Regions from separate parts of the Kosakonia sp. YIM B13571 genome, predicted to be linked through region 3. Evidence: predicted binding sites of a transcription regulator. Region 3 holds the regulator's gene; each other region holds the start of a gene.
What was found. Region 3 encodes Fur, which represses iron uptake genes when iron is present. Its sites were predicted from a motif close to ATAATAATGAGAACNACTATCAA; they were not measured.

Region 1: the regulator Fur is predicted to act here: its motif matches at 2,108-2,130, upstream of ACFX4O_RS15645 (TonB-dependent siderophore receptor).
Region 2: the regulator Fur is predicted to act here: its motif matches at 2,751-2,773, upstream of feoA (ferrous iron transporter A).
Region 4: the regulator Fur is predicted to act here: its motif matches at 1,999-2,021, upstream of efeU (iron uptake transporter permease EfeU).

Annotation. Positions count from the first base shown of each region.
Region 1 is NZ_JBHZPL010000006.1:48,913-53,124, forward strand. It holds gene ACFX4O_RS15645 (TonB-dependent siderophore receptor) at 1-2,033, opposite strand, end outside; gene ACFX4O_RS15650 (hypothetical protein) at 2,344-2,571, opposite strand; gene ACFX4O_RS15655 (iron ABC transporter substrate-binding protein) at 2,911-3,924, shown strand; gene ACFX4O_RS15660 (ABC transporter permease) at 3,946-4,212, shown strand, end outside.
Region 2 is NZ_JBHZPL010000004.1:63,907-68,118, reverse strand. It holds gene feoC ([Fe-S]-dependent transcriptional repressor FeoC) at 1-64, opposite strand, end outside; gene feoB (Fe(2+) transporter permease subunit FeoB) at 76-2,394, opposite strand; gene feoA (ferrous iron transporter A) at 2,427-2,654, opposite strand; gene ACFX4O_RS11890 (Tex family protein) at 3,148-4,212, opposite strand, start outside.
Region 3 is NZ_JBHZPL010000001.1:513,410-517,621, reverse strand. It holds gene ACFX4O_RS02480 (beta-N-acetylhexosaminidase) at 1-1,763, shown strand, start outside; gene fur (ferric iron uptake transcriptional regulator) at 1,879-2,325, opposite strand; gene fldA (flavodoxin FldA) at 2,617-3,147, opposite strand; gene ybfE (LexA regulated protein) at 3,311-3,592, opposite strand; gene ybfF (esterase) at 3,725-4,212, opposite strand, start outside.
Region 4 is NZ_JBHZPL010000001.1:149,341-153,552, forward strand. It holds gene efeO (iron uptake system protein EfeO) at 1-1,069, opposite strand, end outside; gene efeU (iron uptake transporter permease EfeU) at 1,109-1,942, opposite strand; gene ACFX4O_RS00795 (NupC/NupG family nucleoside CNT transporter) at 2,224-3,408, shown strand; gene ACFX4O_RS00800 (DUF3574 domain-containing protein) at 3,444-3,875, opposite strand; gene putP (sodium/proline symporter PutP) at 3,975-4,212, opposite strand, start outside.

The sequences.
Region 1 (4,212 bases), on a different contig from region 3:
AACTTACCGACAGGCAGAAGATAACTGCCGAGCAGATCAACAGTGTTGTACCCGTCAATATGCTTCCCATCGGCGTCAGAAAGATCAAATGTCTGTGTGCTTTGCAGGCGTAGCGTCCAGTCGCCTGGTGCCCAGTTGACCCACGCGCTCATTTTCGACGGGCTTGCGCTATCCACCGTCAATTTCTGCCACTTGCCATCGACGCGGGTTTGCGACTTGATGGCGTTAAAGTTCGCGCCGGTGCTCCACTCGCTGTTGCTAAAGAAGTAATCGACCTGGCCTTCCACACCGTAAATACGACGCTGATCATCTTCAATATTGATGGTCATGTCGCTTTTGTTGATGTTGATGGTTTTATCTGAAAGCGAGTAGTAAGCAGCGATCTGCGTACGCAGACTGTCACCGGTGTAGCGCCAGCCCAGCTCGTAGGCATTTACTTTGATGCCGTCCAGTTTCGAATCGTTAACGTTGACGCTGTTAACCAGACGGTAGTGGCCGTTTTCCAGTTTGTACGTTCCGGAACCGTAATATTTCGCCAGGTCCGGGATTTCGAAGCCTTGCGAGAAGTTAAACCACAACTGCTGGCGTTCGCTCAGGTGGCCGAGGATGCCCGCGTTGAACAACAGATTGTTGTAATCCGTTTTACCGCCCGGCACAGCGTCCGCTGAGGTCGCTTTGCCGGTGGCGATGGCTTGCTGCTGCGCGTAGCCCACAAAGTCATCGACTCTGTTTTCCGTGTACTGGTAGCGCACACCGCCGCTCAGAGTGATGGCCGCGATGTCATAGCTGCTTTGCAGGAACGGCGCGAGGTTCGTGATGCTGTAGCCGGGATAGCGTCCGACGTTGTAAGCGTTATCCAGTTTCATCCCGCCGCTGGCGGCGGCTTTGCTGAGATTGAAAAACTGCTGGTTGGCATCGAACGTTTCATGTTCGGCATCCACGCCCCAGGTTAATGTCAGGTCTTCCAGTGGTTTGCTATTCAGGGTGAGTTTGCCGCCGTAGAAATCGGTTTTCTGCTGCGATGCGCCAATGCTGGTCACCGAGCCGCCGGAAAGCGTCGGGAACGGGTAATAAGTCAGGCTTTCGTCACGGTAGTAAATCTGTGCCAGTAAATCCTGGCCCCAGAAATCGCTATTGGCGTATTGCAGGTTGATTAAGTGGCGTTCGGTGCCGGGGATGCGGTCGGAATCAAGATTACTTTTGTTATAAGCGTTGCCTGAGCCACGCACTGCAGAGAAGTTCTCGCCAAGGAAGAGGCCGTGCTTACCATCAGACTGGCTTTTGTAATACTGTGTGGTGAGCTGCAACTGCTGATGATCGTCGATATTCAGTGTGCCAGTACCCATGACATCCAGGCGGTCTGAGTACTGCAAACCGGTTTGCGTGTTATCGATATTCACTTCATTGCCTTTGCCGTCATACCAGCCGCCATAACGCTGGTACGCCACGGAAAGACGACCCGAGGCGTTATCGTTACCACCGCTGACCGCGGCCGCGATGTTCTCGTCGTGATCGTTATGGCTGTTAAAACCGCTTTTCGCGCCGGTCTGAAACTCAACCTGCGTTTCCGGCTGGCCTTTTTTGGTGACGATATTGATTAAACCGCCGGTACTGCCGCCGCCGTAAAGCGATGTCGCGCCGGAAATCACTTCGATGCGCTCAATGTTAAAAGGATCGATAGCATCAAGCTGGCGGCTGTCGCTGCGGGACGAGTTCAGACGTACACCGTCGACCATCACCATCATTGAGCGACCGCGCAAATTCATGCCGTAATTGGTGCGTCCCTGGCTGCTGACGTCCATGCCAGGAATTAACTGTGCCAGGACCTCTTTTAACTCTTTGCCGCCCTGAACCTGTTGCTCTATTTCAGCCTGCTCAATGACCCAGGTGGTTTGCGCCATATCCGTAACGCTGTGGTTTGCACGGCTGGCAGCAACGACTAGCGTCTCTTCTTTTTGACTTTCCGCCGAGGCGTGAGCGCAAAACATCATCAATAAACAAGGGTTTAATGCCCAAAGGTAACGAGATTTCATTGTTATGGTGATCCTGATTTATCAGAAGTACGGCGGCGCTGATCCTCCTGTGCCGCAAGCGATATCGCTATTTGTTGATAGCGATTATCAAGATGATATGAATTATCGTTACCATGTAAACGGTTTATGTAAAAAAATGTTGTAATAACCCGGTGATTTCCATTGGGTTTTTAGGGTTTTATTCTTGTGTCTGAGCAGACGGAGATCGGGGAAGGCACCGGGTTCGATAATAATACCGCCCGGTATAATAAGGTGGCTGATATTTATTGGCTGACGCAATACTGGCGGATGAAAAGGTATTTAGCGTTGTTTAGCGCTTCGTTTTGTTATGCTTTTCTTTAAAATTCGCGATCGCCTGATTGATGTTCTCTGTTTCGATGGCATCCACTTTTTCGCCTTCAAAAAAGACCTCATAGCGATCAGAAACATATTTAAAGGTAAATATCTTACCCTGATAACGCACGCGCTTTTCTTTTACAGACAACCCCCTGCTGCGCATAGCCACTTTTGCCATTGTATCTATCTTTTTATTTTTCATAATTATTGTCTTACCTGTGCAGGTTGTTTTGCGATGTTTGGTATTAAACCCACTCAATCTGATGTTAATTTGTTATCCCCGGAAAAGAAAGCCACGGGTGTCAGATACGCCGGATTAATAATCGTTAGCCTATTTCTCTTGATTTAAGGTTATCTTAATGTTCTGAGCGCCTTGCAGTTGTTTACTGGAGGAATAATTCATTTTTTAAATTTTGATGATATTTAATTTCAAACTCACTATTTTGATAATAATTTTGATTCTCATTTCATTTCCGCTACGATTAAAATCCAGCCGGGCTCGCATGTGCTGACTATTACACATAATTTAAAAGGAATGATGATGAAGAACCGCTTTTTGCCGCTCTGTTCACTTGCACTGGTCATCTCTTCAGTTTTTGCTGCTCCCGCAGCGTTCGCCGACAACGACGACGGTATTGTGGTCTATAACGCGCAGCACGAAAACCTGACTAAATCCTGGGTCGACGAATTCACCAAAGAAACCGGCATCAAAGTTACGCTGCGTAACGGCGGCGACACGGAGCTGGGTAACCAGCTGGTGCAGGAAGGCAACGTTTCGCCAGCGGATGTGTTTCTGACGGAAAACTCCCCGGCGATGACGTTGGTCGATAACGCCGGGCTTTTTGCGCCGCTCAGTGCGGATACGCTGAAACAGGTCCCGGCTCAGTTCCGCCCGGCGCATGGCCGCTGGATTGGCATTGCCGCGCGCAGCACCGTTTTTGTCTATAACCCGACGAAACTTTCTGCTTCGCAGTTACCCGCATCGATCATGGATTTAGCCAAGCCGGAATGGAAAGGCCGCTGGGCGGCGTCGCCTTCAGGCGCCGATTTCCAGGCGATTGTCAGCGCGATGCTGACACTGAAAGGCGAAAAAGCCACGCTCGACTGGTTGAAAGCGATGAAAACCAACTTTGTGCCTTACAAAGGCAATAGCACGGTGATGAAAGCGGTCAATGCCGGGCAGATCGACGGCGGCGTCATTTATCACTACTACTACTTTGTCGATCAGGCCAAAACCGGCGAGAACAGCAAAAATACTCAGCTTCACTACTTTAAACATCAGGATCCGGGCGCGTTCGTTAGCATCTCTGGCGGCGGCGTTTTAGCGTCCAGCAAACACCAGAAACAGGCGCAGGCGTTTATCAAATGGGTCACTGGCAAGCAGGGCCAGGAAATGCTGCGCACCAATATCGCGTTTGAATATGCCGTAGGCAACGGCGCGGCGTCTAACGAAAAACTGGTTCCGCTGGCGCAATTAGATGCACCAAAAGTGGAACCCTCTGCGCTTAACAGTAAAAAAGTCAGCGAATTAATGACCGAAGCCGGTCTTTTGTAATCACGCAGGAATGAGTGCCTGATGTCCAGTTTAAGTCTCCCGGCGGCAAGCAACGCGGCCAGCCAGGCCGCCCGGCACCGCCCTTCGCGGGTGCTGGTGGTATTTGCCCTTTTCGTCGCGGCGCTTGCTTTACTGCCCGTTGGTTTTGTCATCGGTGTCGGTATTGATACCGGTTGGGCGACGGTGCAGGCGCTCATTTTTCGCCCGCGTGTGGGTGAGTTGCTCGTCAACACCTTTTGGTTGATCGCCCTTGCTGTACCCGCAAGCGTCGCGCTTGGCACATCGCTT
Region 2 (4,212 bases), on a different contig from region 3:
GTTGCTGAGCCTCCATTCGGCCTTGCAACGCCAACAAGTCGCGCACTTCAATTAACGACGCCATTTTGTTGCTCCTTAGTGACAATCGCCCGCCGGGCTGTCGCAGCAGCTGGCGGCGGTTTTGCGCGTGGCCAGCAGATTGACATCCACCCGGCTTCTGGCGCGGCGAAGCGCGCTAATCACCACCACGTTAAACAGAAGAACCGCCAGAATGCAGGTCAGACTATAGACCTGATGATCGCTGAAGGTCGCTGTTTGGTAAAAGAGTGTGGCGAGTGAGTAGGCGATATTCAGCCCCCACAGTACCGAGAAACCCATCCAGCCACGGCTGGATTCACGGGCGATAGCACCCATCGCGGTGATGCACGGTACGTAAAGCAGTACAAAAATCAGGTAGCTGTACGCGGCTGCCGCGCTGCCAAATTTTTCGCTCATCACGCCCATGGTGCCGGTCGCCATTTCACCATCGCCTTTGCTGGCTTCGATTGGGTTCGCCAGCACGCTCAGGCTGAACGTTTCTTTTACGCTTTTCGCCGTGTCTTCCAGGGCGGCAATCAGTTCATCCGTCAGGCTAAATTCTGCTGGGTTAAAGGCTTCATGCTCAATATTTTCCGCGGTGTAAAGCGAGTTCAGCGTACCGACGACCACCTCTTTCGCCATTGCGCCAGTGACAAGACCCACTGTGGCTTGCCAGTGATCGCCATGCACACCAATCGGCTCCAGCAGCGGAGTAAATACGCGACTGACAGAAGCCAGCGCGGATTCATCAATTTTGTGTACGGTGCGGCCATCCAGCGAAAAACTGTTCATCGCACTGAGGAAAATGCTGACGATGATAATCACTTTACCCGCGCGGATGACAAAACCTTTCAGGCGCTGCCAGGTTTGCAGCAACAGGCTTTTCAGATGCGGAACGTGGTACACCGGCAGTTCCATCACAAACGGCGATGCTTCACCGCGCAACAGTGTATGTTTCAGCACTAGGCCGGTAAGGATCGCCATCACGATACCGATCACATACAGCGAGAAGACGGTGAGCGCTCCCTGCTGGCCGAAAAAGGCAGCAGCGAAAACAGCGAAAATGGCCAGACGCGCGCCGCAGGACATAAAGGGCGCCATCATAATGGTTATCAGACGTTCACGCGGCGCGTCTAACGTTCGCGCGCCCATCACCGACGGTACGTTGCAGCCGAAACCGACAATCAGCGGTACGAAAGATTTGCCCGGCAGCCCCAGCGATTGCATCAGACGATCCATTACAAACGCGGCGCGTGCCATGTAACCGGAATCTTCAAGGAAGGACATAAACAGGTACATCATGCCGAGCTGCGGCACCAGCGGCAGCACGGTGTTTACACCGCCGCCAATGCCTTGTGCCAGGAATACGGTCAGCCATTCCGGGAAGTGCAGGGTATAACCCAGCCACTGAATACCATGAATAAATATGGCTACCGAGCCCGCATCGAAAATGGGCTGGAATGCGCCGCCGATGTTGATGGCAAACAGAAACATCAGGTACATGACGAACAAAAAGATCGGCAAACCCAAAAAGCGGTTAATGATGATGCGGTCAACTGCGGCGGTGAACTGGCTTGGCTCGGCAGTCAGCGTGTTGCTGACGGTATCGCAAATCGCCGCAATCGACTGGTAACGTGCATCTGCAATATGCAGAGCGGGGTCGTCCATTTCCGTTCCCAGGCGCGCGAGTGAGGCATCCAGTTGCTGTTCGCTTACGCCAGAGTTGGCGCGGCTGTAGATATCGCCTTCCAGCATTTGCAGGCCCATCCAGCGACGCTGCTGCAACGGCACATCGTCGGTCATTTGCTGCGCCAGCGCGTCTGCTTCGCGGGAGAGGGGTTGGGCGTAATGCACCAGCTCAACGTTGTCGTTGTGTTGATGACGGTCGACAGCCATTTTCAACGCTTCAATCCCGCGACCGCGAGTGGAAACCAGCGGGATCACCGGACAACCCAGGCGCGCGGCAAGGCCATCGATATCAATGCGGACTTTCTGTTTTTCCGCAATATCCAGCATGTTGAGCGCAATAATGCACGGTACGCCAAGCTCCAGCAGTTGTAACGTCAGATAGAGGTTGCGCTCAAGATTCGATGCATCGACAACATTAATCACCAGATCGGCATCACCGCTTAAAATGTAGTGGCAGGCGATCTGCTCATCCAGCGAGGTTTGCGCGGAAATGGTGGTGAGCGAATAGGTTCCAGGAAGATCGACCAGCGTAACGTGGTTGTCGGTGGTGTTGAATTGGCCCTCTTTGCGCTCAACGGTTACGCCGGACCAGTTTCCCACACGCTGACGCGCGCCGGTTAGCTGATTAAATAACGTTGTCTTGCCAGAATTAGGGTTACCAATTAAGCCAATGGTCAATTTTTTCATTTTTACTTACCGCTCTTATAACGACTGGCTGATTAACGAGAAACCGCTTCCAGTTCGAGGAATGCGAGATCTTTCTTCCGTAACACTAAATTAACGCGGCGGGTTTCAATATGAATAGGATCGCCCAGCGGCGCGACGCGTACCACATTAAAAGAGGAGCCGGGCAACATCCCTAATGACAGGAGTTTCTGCCGCCAGGCCGGGCTTATTTCTTGAGAGAAACCGGTGATTTTCCACGCACTGTCTGGAGAGAATTGCATAGAGCCTACTTATTTTCGCTGCGAGCCAAGAGTTATCACGCGCCGTCTGGCGCACTGTTCATCATCGAAGGAGTGGAGAAACAATCTACTGACCCAATGATAATGAGAATAGTTTTTATCATCAATCATAAAAATGCGTTTGCCGGGGGCAGAATTGATAATTTGATTCTCTTTTGACGTAGCTCAAAATTTTGTTGGGTTGTCTATTCTCTGCGTAAAACGAAAAAATATGACCGCCAGGTTAAAAAGATAATCTTTATTTTATAAAGTTAATGATTGTTGAATATTTGTAATATGCGTCGTGCAAAGAAAATAATGCAAAGACCAAAAGTAAAAATAAAATTTAGGTATGATTGGTTAATAATTTTGAATATTAAATGATAGGCGAAATAACGAGTTAATTGCATTTCGCTCATCATTTGGCAGGATTAATTTGGACTTTTTCGAACGTAAATGAAGAAAATGCCCCTCCCGGTGAAGGGAGGGGGAAAGATTAACGTTTTTTACCCATTGCTGCGGCGAGTGCATCCATCATTGCACTGTTGCCGCTCGGCTGGCTGTCGCGGCCACGTGGCGCTTTTGCCGGGCGCGCCGCATTACGATTTCCGTTATCGCGGTTACTGCTGTTGCCGTTGCCACGACGGGTGTTGGTGTCGCCTGGCTGCTCGTCCAGACGCATGGTCAACGCGATTCGCTTGCGCGGTAAATCCACTTCCAGCACTTTGACCTTCACGATATCGCCCGCTTTCACCACGGTATGCGGATCTTCGACGAACTTATCCGCCAGCGATGAGATATGCACCAGACCATCCTGATGCACACCGATATCAACGAAAGCGCCAAAGTTAGTCACGTTGGTTACCGCGCCTTCGAGCACCATGCCCGGCAGCAGGTCATTCATCGTTTCCACGCCTTCGGCAAAGGTCGCTGTTTTAAACTCCGGACGCGGGTCGCGCCCCGGTTTTTCCAGCTCTTTGATGATGTCGGTAACCGTCGGTACACCGAACTGCGCATCGGTAAAATCACTGGCTTTCAGTTTGCGCAGTTCCGCGCTGTTGCCCATCAGATCGCGCAATGACTGCTCGGTTGCCGCCAGAATACGTTCAACCACCGGGTAGGTTTCCGGGTGAACCGTAGAAGCGTCCAGCGGGTTGTCGCCATGGTTAATACGCAGGAAGCCCGCGCACTGCTCAAAGGCTTTTGGCCCCAGGCGGCTAACTTTCAGCAACTGCTGGCGGTTCAGGAACTGACCGTTTTCATCGCGCCAGGAGACAATATTCTGCGCCATTATGCGGGTTAAACCGGCAACACGCGTCAGCAGCGGCACAGAGGCGGTATTCAGATCAACGCCGACGGCGTTTACACAATCCTCGACGACGGCATCCAGTTTGCGCGCCAGTTGCGTCTGGCTGACATCGTGCTGGTACTGGCCGACTCCGATAGATTTCGGATCGATTTTCACCAGCTCCGCCAGCGGATCCTGCAAACGACGGGCGATTGAGACCGCGCCGCGCAGTGAAACATCCAAATCCGGGAATTCGAGCGCCGCCAGTTCAGA
Region 3 (4,212 bases):
ATCCGGCGGGCGTGTTCTACGGTCTGCAATCGCTGCTGTCGCTCATTCCAGCCACAGGCGAGATGAAGATTGCCGCGCTTGAGGCGAAAGATGCGCCGCGTTTTGATTATCGCGGCATTCAGCTGGATGTCGGTCGCAACTTCCACAGTAAAGCGGCGGTGCTGCGCCTGTTGGATCAGATGTCGGCGTACAAACTCAACAAATTCCATTTCCATCTTACGGATGATGAAGGCTGGCGCATTGAGATCCCCGGCCTGCCAGAACTGACCGATATCGGCAGTAAGCGTTGTCATGATTTGAGTGAGAAAACGTGCCTGTTGCCACAACTGGGCTCCGGGCCGGACAGCAACAACAACGGCAGCGGTCACTTTAGCCGTGCGGATTACATCGAAATCCTCAAATATGCCAAAGCGCGACAGATTGAAGTGATCCCGGAAATCGATATGCCAGCTCATGCGCGTGCCGCCGTGATCTCAATGGAAGCGCGTTACGAGCGCCTGATGAAAGCGGGCAAAGAGAAAGAGGCGCAGCAATATCGCCTGCTGGATCCCACTGATACCTCGAACACCACTGGTGTGCAGTTCTATAACCGTACCGGCTATCTCAATCCGTGCCTTGATTCGTCGCGTAACTTTGTGGACAAAGTGATTGGCGAAATCCAACAGATGCATAAAGAAGCCGGGTTGCCGCTGAATACCTGGCATTTTGGCGGTGACGAAGCGAAAAACATCTATCTTGGCGCTGGTTATACGGATCAGAAAAAACCGGAGGCGGGCAAAGGCATTATCGATCAGAGCAATCAGGATAAGCCGTGGGCAAAATCGCAAGCCTGCCAGGCGATGATCAAAGAGGGCAAAGTTGCCGATGTTGAACATCTCTCCAGTTATTTCGGCGTGGAAGTCAGCAAGCTGGTGAAAGCGCACGGTATCGGCACAATGCAGGCGTGGCAGGATGGTTTGAAAGATGCCAAAGATGCATCAGTGTTTGCCACCGATCATGTCAATGTTAACTTCTGGGATACGCTCTACTGGGGTGGTTTTGACTCGGTGAATGACTGGGCGAACAAAGGCTTCCGCGTTGTGGTCTCTAACCCCGATTATGTGTATCTCGATTTCCCGAATGAAGTAAACCCGGCGGAAAGCGGCTACTACTGGGGCACGCGTTTTAGCGATGAACGTAAGATTTTCAGCTTTGCCCCGGACAACATGCCGCAGAACGCGGAAACCTCACTTGATCGTGATGGCAATCCGTTTAGCGCGAAATCTGACAAATTGTGGCCGGGCGCGTATGGCCTTTCCGCGCAGTTGTGGAGCGAAGTGGTGCGCACCGATAATCAGATGGAGTACATGATCTATCCGCGAATGGTTTCGGTGGCTGAACGCGCATGGCACCGCGCGGGCTGGGAGCAGGATTACAAAGCCGGACGTGAGTATAAAGGCGGCGAGACACATCTGGTGGATGTGAAAGCGCTGGAGCGAGACTGGCAACGCTTTGCGAACCTGTTAGGTCATCGCGAACTGGCGAAACTGGATAAGGCTGGTGTTCATTACCGCTTACCGGTTCCAGGAGCGCGTGTGGTGGGTGGAAAACTGGAAGCCAATACCAGCTTCCCTGGCATGGTGGTTGAGTTCTCAACCGACGGCGGCAAACACTGGCAGCGCTATGATGATAAAGCGCGTCCGCAAGTAAGTGGGGAAGTGCAGGTGCGCACTGCCAGCCCGGACGGCAAACGCTTTAGTCGTGTCGACAGCGTAAAAGCGTAATTTGAGGCAGTGATTAAACCCGGGGGCGCGAGCTTGCCGGGTTTTTTCTTTCAGTGCCGGTATTGCAGGCAAAAAAAAGCCAACCGTCAGGCTGGCTTTTTGGGTTTCAAAGCAGTTATTTCGCGTCGTGCGCGTGTTCATCTTCGCGGCAGTCGCCTTCGGCGCAGTGACCGTAAAGGTAAAGACTGTGGTTAGTCAGACGAATGCCGTGTTTCGCGGCGATTTCACGCTGACGCGCTTCAATGGAGTCATCACTGAATTCAATCACTTTGCCGCAATCGAGGCAGATTAGGTGATCGTGGTGATGCTGCTGAGTCAGTTCAAAAACGGACTTGCCGCCTTCGAAGTTATGACGGGTCACAATCCCGGCGTCGTCAAACTGGTTCAGTACACGGTAAACTGTTGCCAGCCCGATCTCTTCGCCCATGTCGATCAGTCGTTTGTATAAATCTTCCGCACTGACATGATGGTTATCCGGTTCCTGAAGCACTTCAAGGATTTTTAACCGAGGAAGCGTGACTTTCAGGCCGGCCTTCTTTAATGCGGTATTGTTGTCAGTCATGCGGAATCTGTCCTGTTGCTATACGATTCACTTCCTTAGCGGAAGTTATAAGGAATGCACCTGGGGTAATGCGTCTCATTATAGAACTGCCATGGCTGGATGAAAACTGCAAGCCCTCAAGTAAAGTAAGCTTATAAAACGTGGTGTCGCCAGCAAAGTCCTTTACGACGGCACCCAGTTTAGCAGGGCTTATTGTACAGCGATGGAGAAAAAAGTTAAAAATTTGTAGCAATTATTTCCATTGCTTTTATCTATTAATACGGCGTAACCCACAGATTACGCCATAAAAAATCAGGCGTTAATGATATCGTCCAGATGCAGCTCTTCGCGCACCTGTTTTACCCATTTCTGTACGCGCTCTGATGTCAGCTCTGGTTGACGGTCTTCGTCAATCGCAAGGCCAACAAAATGATCGTCGTCCGCGAGACCTTTAGAGGCTTCAAAATGGTAGCCCGCAGTTGGCCAGTGACCGACGATGGTTGCGCCGCGCGGTTCGATGATATCGCGAATGGTACCCAGCGCATCGCAGAAATACTCCGCGTAATCCTCCTGGTCGCCACAGCCGAACAGTGCCACTAATTTACCGTTAAAGTCGATCTCTTCCAGCGTCGGGAAAAAGTCATCCCAGTCGCACTGCGCTTCACCATAGTACCAGGTAGGAATGCCGAGCAACAGAATGTCATACCCTTCGATATCTTCTTTGCTGCTCTTGGCAATGTCATGGACGTCGGCAACGTCTTTACCTAGCTGACTCTGAATCATTTTCGCGATGTTTTCGGTGTTACCGGTGTCGCTGCCAAAGAAAATGCCTGTAATTGCCATGAGTAAAATAACCTCTTGAAACTTAATGAGTATGGTGGTGGCGCTACGCCCACAGATAAGGGCAATCATAGCAGAACAGGGAAGCGCGCGGAAACTGCTATCGCGTCGGACTGCACTGTATGACACATGAAAGTGTTATTTCGACGAGGTTTCGGAGGATTCGCTAGCCGCGCAATGCCTTCAACTGTGCCAACAGCATCTCTTCGATAAGCTCGCTGCGGCTCATATCACGCGCTTCTGCCAGCTCGTTTAACGCATCGACGGCTTCCACATTGAGTTTTAGTTCGACACGCTTAAGCCCACGAACTTTATCGCGTTTTAGCTGATTGCGTTTGTTGATGCGCAACTGTTCATCACGCGAGAGCGGGTTTGTCTTCGGCCGTCCCGGGCGACGCTCATTCGCGAACAGATCTAGTGTCGTACGGTCCGTTTGTTCTTTAGCCATGGTCTAAGCATACTACGGGAAAAACAAGCAATCGGGCGGCACGCCCGGGCTGAATAGCGCGCCATCATACATCAGCACAACGGACACGCCAACGACCGGGCGCGTTGAAACGACCGGTCGCCGCCTTTTTAATCAATTCGTCTTTTCAGCGAGATAGCGGCGGATGGCACGCATAACCGCGTCGGGTTTCTCGGCATGTACCCAGTGGCCGGAACCGGCAATTACATGCGCCCGTGCCTGCGGGAACTGCGCCAGCAACGCGTCACGGTACGCTTCGGTGACATAAGGAGAGTTCCCACCACGAACGAACAGGGCCGGTTTATGCCATGCAGGAACCGTTTCCCAGCCGACAATATGCGGGTATTGATCCCACAACACCGGCACGTTGAAACGCCACTCGCCATCAACAAACGATTTCAGCAGGAATTGAATGACGCCTTCTTCATTTATATGTGCGCGCATTAATGTGGCGGCTTGCTGGCGAGTGGATGCCCCTGCATCGCTCACCGCGTTGATGGCGGCAAAAATTTCGTCATGGCGGCGCACCTGGTAATCCACTGGCGCGATATCAATCGCTACCAGTTGATCAATCCGCTCCGGGGCAAGTGCTGTTAATGCCA
Region 4 (4,212 bases), 360 kb from region 3:
GCCCTTTCAGCGCATTGCGGTCGGCGTCAGTCAACTTATCGTAAGTCTCATACCCGTCTTTAGTGCGGTATTTCGCGAGGATGGTATCCACTTTCTTGAAGTTGGCATCGACTTTCGCCAGCAGTTCGGCGTTATCTTTCTGCAATTGCGGACGCAGCAAATCAACGATTTTTTGCGCGCCATCGACGTTGGCCTGGAAGTCCCACAAATCTGTGTGGCTGTAGCGATCTTCTTCACCGCTGATTTTGCTCGCCGCCACTTCTTCAATCAGACCGGCTGCGCCGCCGACCACTTTGGATGGCGGGAACGCCAGCTCATTAATGCGCGTTTGCAGATCGACTACATCGCTATACAGCTGATCGGCGTATTTACCCATGTCCTTGGTGCTGTTGTCGCCAAACAGGGCTTTTTCCAGACGGTGGAAACCGGTGAATTTCGGGTCGGCAGCTTTATGCTCGTAATCATCTTCACGGGCATCAATACTGCCATCAAGATCGGAGAAGAGTTCAGCAATCGGTTCAATACGTTCGTAGTGCTGACGCGTCGGCGCATACAGCGCTTTCGCTTTTTCAATATCGCCCGCTTTTACCGCATCGGTGAACACTTTGGTACCGGAAACCAACTGCGCAGTTTCGGCAACAACATAGGCTTTATAGTCCGTGATGGCGCCGCTCAGACTTAGCAGTGCGTCACCTTTTGCCGCATCGGCCGTCGCCGCGCCTTTCACCACCAGCTTGCCTTTCGGGTTGGTTAACAGGCCGCAGGTCATCTCATATTCGCCAGGCTGCAAGTTGGCGGTCAGCTTCTGGCTAAAACCTGGCGCGATATTTTCACGCTCTTCAACCACCATCACGCCTTTGAGGATCTCCCACTCGAGCGCCTTCTGGCTGTGGTTGAGAATAATAAACTGTGTTTTACCGGCGTTAACCGTCAGGTTCATCGGCTCACACTGCTTGTCCGTAACCGTGACTTTCACCTGCGGGATATCCGCAGCCTGCACCGCGAAAGCGCCGGAGATTAATGCCGCAATCCCAGCCTGTAATGCACTACGACGAAAATGAATTGCCATGCCCTTTCCCTTAATTAGTATGTTGTAACTATAAAGCGATTACGGTGCTGCTCGTGAAGGCTGCGTACCCGCGCGAGGGGGTAAAACAAACATCACCAGCGCCGGGATCAGATAGATAAAGTAGACCGCCACTTCGCTAACGCTTGGCGTTTCCTGGTAACCCAAAATCCCTTCCAGCAGCGTGCCAGTGAGTGAATGCGTGGTCAGCACATTACTGAAATCGAAGGCCACATCCTGGAAGTGGTTCCATAATCCCGCCTCGTGAAAAGCGCGGATCGCCCCGGCGGCAAGCCCGGCGGCGACAAACAGAATAAACAGGCTGGTCCATTTAAAAAATGCACCAAGATTGAGGCGCACACCGCCCCAGTAAAGCAAGAAACCGAGCACCACCGCCGAGGCCAGCCCCAGCATCGCACCCAGCGGCGGCCAGATCCCGACATCCTGCTGGAACGCCGCCAGCAGAAAGAACACCGATTCCAGCCCTTCACGCGCCACGGCGAAAAAGACCATCAGGATCAACGCCCAACCATGGTTATGACTGCGCGCCAGCGCGTTGTCGACTGCCTGCTCCAGTTGCACTTTCACGTTGCGCGACACTTTGCGCATCCAGAACACCATCCAGGTGAGGATCACCACGGCGATCGCCGCGACAATCCCTTCAAACAGCTCCTGCTCTTTCTGTGGGAACTCGCCGGTGGTTTCATTAATCGCAATACCCAGTCCAAGACAGAGCGCGGCGGCAAGAAAAACACCAATCCACATGACACTTATCCAGCGTCCACGCTGGGTACGTTTCAGATAACTGGCAATCAGGCTGACGATCAGCGCCGCTTCGAGGCCTTCACGTAACATAATCAAAAATGGAACAAACATGGAGGAAACCCCTAATGTCATGCGCGGTCAATGGTTGCAAAGAAAAGTAAATTGCATTGATAGTGATTATCATTACGGTGAAAGGAAACTCAAGCGAAATATGCGAAGAATGATAACTGGATGTAAACACGTAGCCAGCGAACCTCACGGCATACGTGTTATGCAGAAGCGATTGAAATAAAGCTAAAACATAGCTTACAAATCTTTAACTTTGTATTTACCCCACCACGGCACTATGGCTAAATGAACGCCCCGTTTCGTTTACCTGCAAAATTAAAGACATGACTAACTTCTTCCATTTTTTGCTGGCGCTGGTGGTGATCCTCGCGCTGGCCTGGCTGGTGAGTTTCGACCGCCGACACATTCGTTTTCGCTTCATCCTGCAATTAATTGTCATTGAACTGGCGCTGGCGTGGTTCTTTCTGCATGCGCAAAGCGGGTTAACGCTGATTAAATATGTTTCCGGCTTCTTTGAAGCGCTGTTGAAATTCGCTGGCGACGGCACCGGCTTTGTCTTCGGCGGGATGAGCGAAAAAGGCCTGGCGTTTATCTTCCTCGGCGTGCTGTGCCCTATCGTCTTTATATCCGCGCTAATCGGCATTTTGCAGCACTGGCACATTTTGCCCATTTTTATCCGTTTGATAGGCACATTGCTGTCAAAACTGAACGGCATGGGCAAGCTTGAGTCGTTTAACGCCGTCAGCTCGCTGATCCTCGGCCAGTCGGAAAACTTCATTGCTTATAAAGGCATCCTCGCGGATCTCTCCTCGCGCCGCATGTTCACCATGGCGGCGACGGCGATGTCGACGGTGTCGTTGTCGATTGTCGGCGCGTATATGACCATGCTGGATGCAAAATACGTAGTCGCAGCGCTGGTCCTCAATATGTTCAGCACCTTTATCGTGCTGTCGGTCATTAACCCGACGCGCCCGGAAGCGGAAGCCGAGGTCAAACTGGAAAAACTCCACGAATCGCAAAGTTTCTTTGAGATGCTCGGGGAGTACATCCTCGCGGGTTTCAAAGTGGCGATGATTATTCTGGCGATGCTGATTGGCTTTATTGCGCTAATCAGCGCCGTCAACGCCCTCTTCTCCGCCTTGTTCGGCATTAGCTTCCAGCAAATCCTCGGCTATGTGTTTTACCCGCTGGCATGGCTGATTGGCATCCCGCTGAGCGATGCACTGCATGCAGGCAGCATTATGGCGACCAAGCTGGTGGCTAACGAATTTGTGGCAATGATTGAGCTACAAAAAATCGCAGCGCAGATGACACCGCGCGGGTTGGGTATTCTTTCTGTGTTCCTGGTGTCGTTCGCCAATTTTGCCTCTATCGGCATTGTGGCAGGGGCAATTAAAGGGTTAAACGAGCAACAGGGGAACTCTGTTTCCCGCTTTGGTCTGCGCTTAGTGTATGGCGCAACGCTGGTGAGTTTGCTTTCAGCGGCTTTCGCAGGCGTGGTGTTGTAATTTACTGGCCCACTCTGTCGGAGTGGGCCGTCACATCAGAATTGCACGCAGACCGGCTGATCCACCCGCATTACCGATTCCTGGGCAAAGCGTGATTTGTAGATATCGCGCAGCGCATCGATCTTCGTGTCACTTTGCGCATCCACGCTGTGGATCAACATCAGCGCTTTGCTTGGCTCCTTCGACACTTTCCCGTTGCTATTCAGCCACTGCCCCTGTGCATCATATGCCGTTAACCCATCGCGAAAACGCGGTGTGACATCGTTATCCACATACTGCTGCCACTCCTGCGCGGTAATCACTTTGCCGCCCTGACGGGTTAAACCGTAATAGAGCGTGGTTTGCTGCATCTGGTTTTCAGCCTTGCAGGTTTGCACCGTCGCACTCGGTTGTTTTGCCACCGGCGCAGCGCAACCCGCCAGTAAACCTGCCATCATCAGTGCAGTGAACCCTGTCTTTAACTTCATATCGCTATCCTCATTGTTATTTGTTGTGAGATAACAGCGTAATTACAAAGATTTAGCAATAAAAAAACCCGCCGCAGCGGGTTTTTCACAAAGAGCAATTTATTCGGCCTGTAAACGCGATGGCGGCGCAGAGCGGTAATGCGCATCCGCCTCAGCAAAACGCTGCTGCATCTGCGCGGAAGGCGCTTTGCCCAGCAGGCTAAAGACCACAATGCCGATGCTGCCGAAAACGAAGCCAGGAATGATTTCATACAGATCCAGCCACGCGTAGTGTTTCCAGACAATTACCGTCACCGCACCGATGACCATGCCTGCCAGCGCACCGTTACGCGTCATG